Regions from separate parts of the Micrococcus sp. 63XJN7_6_ISO-PGPR-S23-444 genome, predicted to be linked through region 2. Evidence: predicted binding sites of a transcription regulator. Region 2 holds the regulator's gene; the other holds the start of a gene.
What was found. Region 2 encodes LexA, which represses DNA repair genes until DNA is damaged. Its sites were predicted from a motif close to TCGAACANNTGTTCGA; they were not measured.
Positions count from the first base shown of each region.

Region 1: AC3RJ9_RS04900 (DUF6504 family protein) is a predicted target of LexA. The motif match lies at 1,853-1,868, and genes of this name have one in related genera.

Region 1 covers NZ_CM176516.1:1,049,021-1,052,425, reverse strand. Annotated here, with positions in the region: gene AC3RJ9_RS04905 (DNA polymerase III subunit alpha) at 1-1,399, opposite strand, end outside; gene AC3RJ9_RS04900 (DUF6504 family protein) at 1,396-1,722, opposite strand; gene AC3RJ9_RS04895 (DUF6318 family protein) at 2,198-2,941, shown strand.
Region 2 covers NZ_CM176516.1:721,129-724,533, forward strand. Annotated here, with positions in the region: gene AC3RJ9_RS03315 (ATP-dependent DNA helicase) at 1-1,232, shown strand, start outside; gene lexA (transcriptional repressor LexA) at 1,276-1,992, opposite strand; gene AC3RJ9_RS03325 (LysM peptidoglycan-binding domain-containing protein) at 2,284-2,658, shown strand; gene AC3RJ9_RS03330 (histidinol-phosphate transaminase) at 2,702-3,405, shown strand, end outside.

The DNA.
Region 1 (3,405 bases), 330 kb from region 2:
GCTCGACGACGGCATGGTAGATCTCGTGGCGGCGGGCGGACTCCACGTCGATGTCGATGTCCGGGAGGGTGGAGCGGTCGGTGGAGAGGAAGCGCTCCATGATCAGGCCGTTGGCCATGGGGTCGACATGGGAGATCCGCAGGGCGTGGTTGACGAGGGAGGAGGCGCCGGAGCCGCGGGCGGCCACGCGGATGCCCATGCCCTCGATGAGGTCGACGACGGCGGCCACGGTGAGGAAGTAGGAGGAGAAGCCGAGTCGGGTGATGATGCCGAGCTCGTGTTCGGCGCGGTCCTGCAGGTCCCGGGCCGCCTGGCTGGTGCCGGGGAGGCCTCCCCCGGTGTGGAGGTGGGGGTAGCGGGCGAGGAGGCCGGTGCGGGTGCGCTCGCGCAGCACGTGCTCCGGGGGGCCGTCGATGCCGATGACGGCGGCCTCGGGGACGCGGGGCACGCCCCAGCCGAGGTCGGTCTCGGGGTCGAGCGCGCAGGCCTCGGCGAGGCGGCGGGTGGCCTCGAGCAGGGGGGCAGGGCGGTCGTCGGCGGCGGCGGCGACCTCGTGGGCGATGCGGTGCATGGCGGCGGTGGACTTGAGCCAGCCCTGCCCGTTGGGTTGCAGGTCGTGGAGGGCGTCGAGGGAGCTGAGGGCACGGACGGCGTCGAGGACGTCCGCGGTGGCGGCACCGTCCGGGGCCGCGTAGCGCACGGCGTTGGTCAGGACGGCGGGGATGCGGGCCTGGCGGGCGGCGCGGAGGGTCTTCACGGCGTGCCCGGTGTCGAGGCGGCGGCCGGGGGCGGAGAGGTGGGTGACGACGTCGGCGTGGGGGCTGCCTGCGGGCAGGGCCGCCTTCCAGCGGTGCAGGGCGGCGAGGCCGGCCGCGTACCGGCGGCGGGCCAGGTGGCGGCCGACGTCCGAGTCCGGGCCGAGGAGGACGAACAGCTCGGGGGTGGACGGGTTGTCCCGGTTGGCGGCGGTGGGGACTCGGCCGGCCGCCGCGGCGGCGAGCTCGGCGACGCTGGCCCAGGGGCTGCCGCCTGCCGCTCCCCCGGTGGTGCGGGCGTGGGCGGCGGAGACGAGCTCGCACAGGGAGCGGTAGCCGGAGCCGTGGCAGCCTCCTCGGGCGAGCACGACCACGCGGCCGGCGTCCTCGTCCTCGCTCCACCGGACGGCCAGGTCCACGCCCACGATCGGGGTGATGCCGTGGCGCAGGCAGGCGCCCACGTGCTTGGCCATGCCGTAGAGCCCGTCCCGGTCGGTGCAGGCCAGCAGGTCCATGTCCGCGGCCGCGGCGGCGGCCACGAGGTCCTCGGGCCAGCTGACCCCATGGTGGGCGCTGAACGCGGAGGCGACGTGCAGGTGGGCGAAGGGTGCGGCGGTGCGTCCGGCCGCGGCGGCCTGGCTCATGCCGACCGCCTCAGGTCCTGGGCGTGCTCGTGGACGCGCACGAGCCGCCACCGGCCGGAGTCCAGGTGGTGGGCGACGTCGAGGGTCTGCAGGGGCGCGGCGCCGGCCCGGGCCAGGCGGACCTGCAGCCGCCACATCTCGTGGTCGACGAGACCGGCGCCGCGGCCCTTCTCCGCGCGGACCTCCTCCGCCCACCAGCGGCGCCGCTCGAACCAGCGCACGGGGCGCTCTGCGAGGACGTAGTCCCGCCCGTTCCAGCGCAGCCCCTGCGGGGTGCCGTCTGCCCCGCACTCCACCGCCACCGACTGTGTGAGGACTCCCATTCTGCTTCTCTCCCTGTGCACTGCTGACCGGACCGACGACGGGGTGCCGTCGGGCGATGGGAGCGCGGCCCGTCCGGCGGACCGGACGCGGGGAAGAAGTGGGAAGGTGGGGCCGCACCCCCGATCGTACTCGAACATGTGTTCGAATGCGATGAGTGCGAAGGTAGGGTGGCCGCCGGACACGTTAAGGACGCATCGCCCCGAGACGAGCGAGGCCGGGAACGCCCTTTTCGTGAGACCGGCTGGCCGAGTCCTGGCCGGGGACCTCGAATCCGACCCTGGAGCGCACATGCACGAGAAAATCGTCTCTTGGGCCGGAAGAAGTGCGTCGGCACGGCCCTGTGGACAATGCGAGCAGGACCACAATCCGTCTGCGTATACTCCGAACCAACCGGGCCTCGCATGCCACGGGCACCGCGCTGCGGGATCAGCGCGGGAGGCGCGGACACACGACGGACGTCCAGTTGGAGGGGAAATGTCTCTCACCGCACCCGGGCGCGCCCTGCGCCGCCACCGATTCGCCCAGGCCGGCACGCTCAGCGTGGCCTTGGCGCTCGCACTGACCGCCTGCGGCGGGCAGTCCGAGCCCGCCGAGTCGTCGACGACGTCGCCCTCGTCCGCCAAGCCCGCCGTCGAGACGTCCGCGCCCGCGAGCACGAGCGAGACCGCGAGCACGAGCGAGACCGCGGGCGTCAGCTCATCCCCCATGGCCACGGAGAGCGGGTCCGGCGAATACGTGCCCGCGTCTGCCGACGGTCCCGCTCAGAACGTGCCCAAGCCGGAGATGCCCGCCGCCATGAAGGAAGAGACCAAGGAGGGCGCCGAGGCGGCGATTCGCTATTTCTGGGACGTGCACTACTACGCCGAGCAGACCGGAGACACGGAACTCCTCGACTCTCTCTACAGCGAGTATTGCGAGTTCTGCCAGTTCAGCTCGAACGACCTGCAAATGATCTACAAAGACGGGGGGTGGTACACCGGCACTGAGGTACAGATCGATTCGATTCTGACTCATCGATCCGAAACCGGGTATGTCTCGACACTCCTTGTCACTACGGGCACAGGAACGGGATACACCAAGGGCGGGGTTGTTCCCGAGAACGGAGATGTTGAAGCGGCCTCCAAGCAGCCTTGGATCGCGGAGGTCTCGTTTAACCCCGAATCTTCACACTGGATTGTTGATGAGATGTCATATGAAGGTTCGATCGGATCTAACTGATGGGGCGCACCTGGATTGTATTAGTGGCATTATTGATCAGCCTCCTATTCGTGCCTACCACTGCCGCCGCCACCCCTTCACACGCACGAGACATCGAGTCGTGCACTTCTTCGAAGAGCCACTACTCAATAAATAAAAAGGGCATTGCGGCGAATAAGAGATGCTCAGATAGACACTCAGCAACCTCGAGTTCAGTTGTTGCAACTGATTACTCAGCGACCGCCGCCCGCCCGGACCCACACCTAGAGCACAAAACGGTCAGTGCATGCTTCTCGGGGCAGCTGGGCAATCCGGATTTCGAGAGTTGTCGAGAGCAAGAGGCGAACTTCTGCCCCGAGGGTTCGTGGATCCGGGCGCAGACCGTAGACACTCGTCAGCCTGATGCTAATCCCGCCTATGGCGCCCCTAAATGTTGGACGGCCAAGGCCTCCAGCAACGGCGCCCCGCCCGTCTCCATCGACGAG
Region 2 (3,405 bases):
CGATCGTGCACGGCGCGGCCACCTCGCTGCGCCGCCACACCACGGTGGCCGTGGAGGATCTGATCGAGGCCGGGGCGGCCCTGGACCGCGCGTTCACGGACACCCCGTCCGGCCTGATCGCCGCCGGCCCGGACGAGGTGCAGGAGCAGGCCCTCACCGGCGTCCTCACGGCCGCGCGCCAGTGCCTGTCCGACCTCGGCCAGGACAAGGACAAGGAGGCCGACGCCGACGGCGGACGGCAGATGGCGCGCTCGCGGATCCTCGAGGTCCTCGAGGTGGTGGAGCGCATGCTCGCGGCCCGGCCCGAGGCCGACTTCCCCGAGGTGCTGTGGGCCACCCGCCCCGGCCACTTCGAGCCCGGCGTGGGCTGGCAGCCGGGGGACGAGACCGACCCGCCCCAGCTCTACGTGGCCCCGCTCTCGGTGGCCGGCAAGCTGCGGGAGGGCCTGTTCGGCAAGGCGACGACGGTGCTCACCTCCGCCACGCTCACCGTGGGCTCGGGGGAGCGCCGGTTCGACTCGGTGGCCGGCGACGTGGGCCTGGCCGGCCCGGACGCCCCGAAGTTCGAGGCCCTCGACGTCGGCAGCCCCTTCGACTACCCGCGTCAGGGGGTGCTCTACGTGGCCCGGCACCTGCCCCGGCCCGGCCGGACGGCCTCGCCCGAGTCCCTGGATGAGCTCGAGGCGCTCCTGAGGGCGTCGCGGGGCGGGGCTCTCGGCCTGTTCTCCTCGCGCCGGGCGGCCGAGGACGCCGCCGCCGAGATGCGCCGTCGGCTCGGGCCGAAGACCACGATCCTGTGCCAGGGGGACGCGACCCTCTCCGCCCTCGTGCGCCAGTTCTCCGAGGAGCCGGACACGTCCCTGTTCGGGACCATGAGCCTGTGGCAGGGCGTGGACGTGCCGGGGAACTCGCTGCGGCTCGTGGTGATCGACCGCATCCCGTTCCCGCGGCCGGACGACCCGCTCTCCCAGGCCCGCACCCGGGACGTCGCCCGGCACGGCGGCAACGGGTTCATGCGGATCTCCGCCACGCATGCGGCCGTGCGCATGGCCCAGGGCGCCGGGCGCCTCGTGCGCTCCGTGACGGACCGCGGCGTGGTGGCCGTGCTGGACCCCCGCCTGGCCACCGAGCGGTACGGCGGCTACATCACCAGCGCCCTGCCGGACTTCTGGCGCACCACGGACCGCGACGTCGTCCGCGGGGTGCTGGCACGGCTCGCCTCGGGCGATTGACCTCGCTCGGCCTCGGGCCGTCGGCCCGGCCGGAGGGAGCGGGTCAGAGCGAACGCAGGACCGTGACGACCCGCCCCATCACGGTGGCGTGATCGCCGAGGATGGGCTCGTAGGCCGTGTTCTGGGGGAGGAGCCAGGTGTGCCCGTCGCGGCGGCGGAAGGTCTTCACGGTGGCCTCGTCGTCGAGGAGGGCCGCGACGATGTCGCCATTCTCCGCCGTGTCCTGCCGGCGCACCACCACCCAGTCGCCGTCGCAGATCGCGGCGTCCACCATCGAGTCGCCCGTGACGCGCAGCATGAACAGCTCGCCCTCGCCCGTGAGGCGTCGCGGGATCGCCATGACGTCCTCGACCTGCTGCTCAGCCAGGACCGGGCCGCCCGCCGCGATGCGGCCGACCCAGGGGACCGGCACGCTGTCCGCCTCGTCTGCGCCGGTGTGCCACGCGGGGATCGCGGAGACCCGCGACGACGGCGCAGCGGTGGGGGAGGCGGCCTCGCCCAGCGGGGTGCCGTCCACGTCGAGCAGCACCTCGAGGGCACGCGGGCGTCCGGGGTCGCGCCGGATGTAGCCGTGCCGCTCGAGACGGCCCAGCTGGTGCGTGACGGAGGAGAGCGAGGCCAGGCCCGCGGCGTCGCCGATCTCGCGCATGGAGGGCGGGTAGCCGTGGTCGGCGATCGCGTCCCGGATGGTCTGCACGATCCGCCGCTGGCGGTCGGTGAGCGGCGCGCGCGCCGCCGGCTGATCGTCGGTGGTGCTCATGGCTGCCGTCCGTTCTCCCGGGGTGATGGTGGCCGGACTCGTGTTCCGGCGTCCGGCTGCCGTCCGGACGCTTACCGTGTCCGCCCCCGCTGGTTGCCTGTGTCTTGGCGGTCCCGGGGCGTTCCGGGGCGTCCGTGCATGGCCTCGAGCCTAGAGGAGAGCCACCTCTCCTTCAAAGATATGTTCGATCTCGTCGTGGCATGTCTCGAACACCTGTGCTAGAAAGGCATTCGAACGGATTCGAACACATGTTCGATCACCTGGAGGGCATCCGCCCCGGAGGAGGACACCATGACGCTCACCACCGCCCAGTTCGCCGGCTCGCCCGCGACGGCGCGGCCGCGTCCGGCCACCATCCGTCTGACCCGCCGCGGCCGCCTCGTGCTGCGGGGGATCCCCGTGATCGCCGCGGCCGTGGCCGCCACGCTGGCGGCCGCCTTCTTCCTGGGTGTGCTGCTGTCGCCCGCCGCGGTGTCCGCGGACACCGCGGGGCCCGCCACCCAGTCCGTCACGGTCATGCCCGGGGACAGCCTGTGGACCATCGCCACCACGGTGGCTCCGGAGGCGGACGTCTACGAGGTGATCGCCACGATCGACGAGCTCAACGGGCTCGAGGGCCGGGCCCCCGCGCCGGGCGAGGAGCTGTTCGTCCCGGCCACGCGGTGACGCACGGCGGGCCTCGCCCTCCACGCTTCCTAGACTGGCGGCCATGACCGACCTCAGCTCTCTGCCCCTGCGTGAGAACCTCCGCGGCCTGAGCCCCTACGGCGCCCCCCAGCTGGACGTGCCGTACATGCTCAACACCAACGAGAACACGCATCCGGTGCCGGAGGAGGTCGCCACCGCCATCGCCGAGCGGGTCGCGGCCGTCGCCGGGGGGCTGAACCGCTACCCGGACCGCGAGTTCACGGGGCTGCGACGTGCGCTCGCCGGCTACCTCGGCCACGGCCTCACGGCGGACCACGTGTGGGCCGGCAACGGCTCCAACGAGATCCTGCAGCAGATCCTCCAGGCCTTCGGCGGCCCCGGGCGGACACTGCTGAGCTTCCTGCCCTCGTACTCCATGTACCCGCTGCTGGCCGGCGGCACGGACACCGTGTTCGTGGACGGCGGCCGTGCCGAAGACCACACCCTCAGCGCCGAGCACGCGGCGGCCATGGTGCGGGAGCACCGTCCGCACGTCGTCTTCCTGGCCTCGCCCAACAACCCGACGGGCACCGCCCTGGACCTGGCGACCATCGAGGCCGTGTACGCCGCGCAGGCGCAGAACGAGGCCGCCGGCGGGCCCGGCGCCATGGTCGTCGTGGACGAGGCCTACGCGGAGTTCGCCCTCGCCGGCACCCGCTCCGCCCTCACCCTCCTGCCCGGCCGTGAGCGGCTGATCGTCACGCGCACCATGTCCAAGGCGTTCGC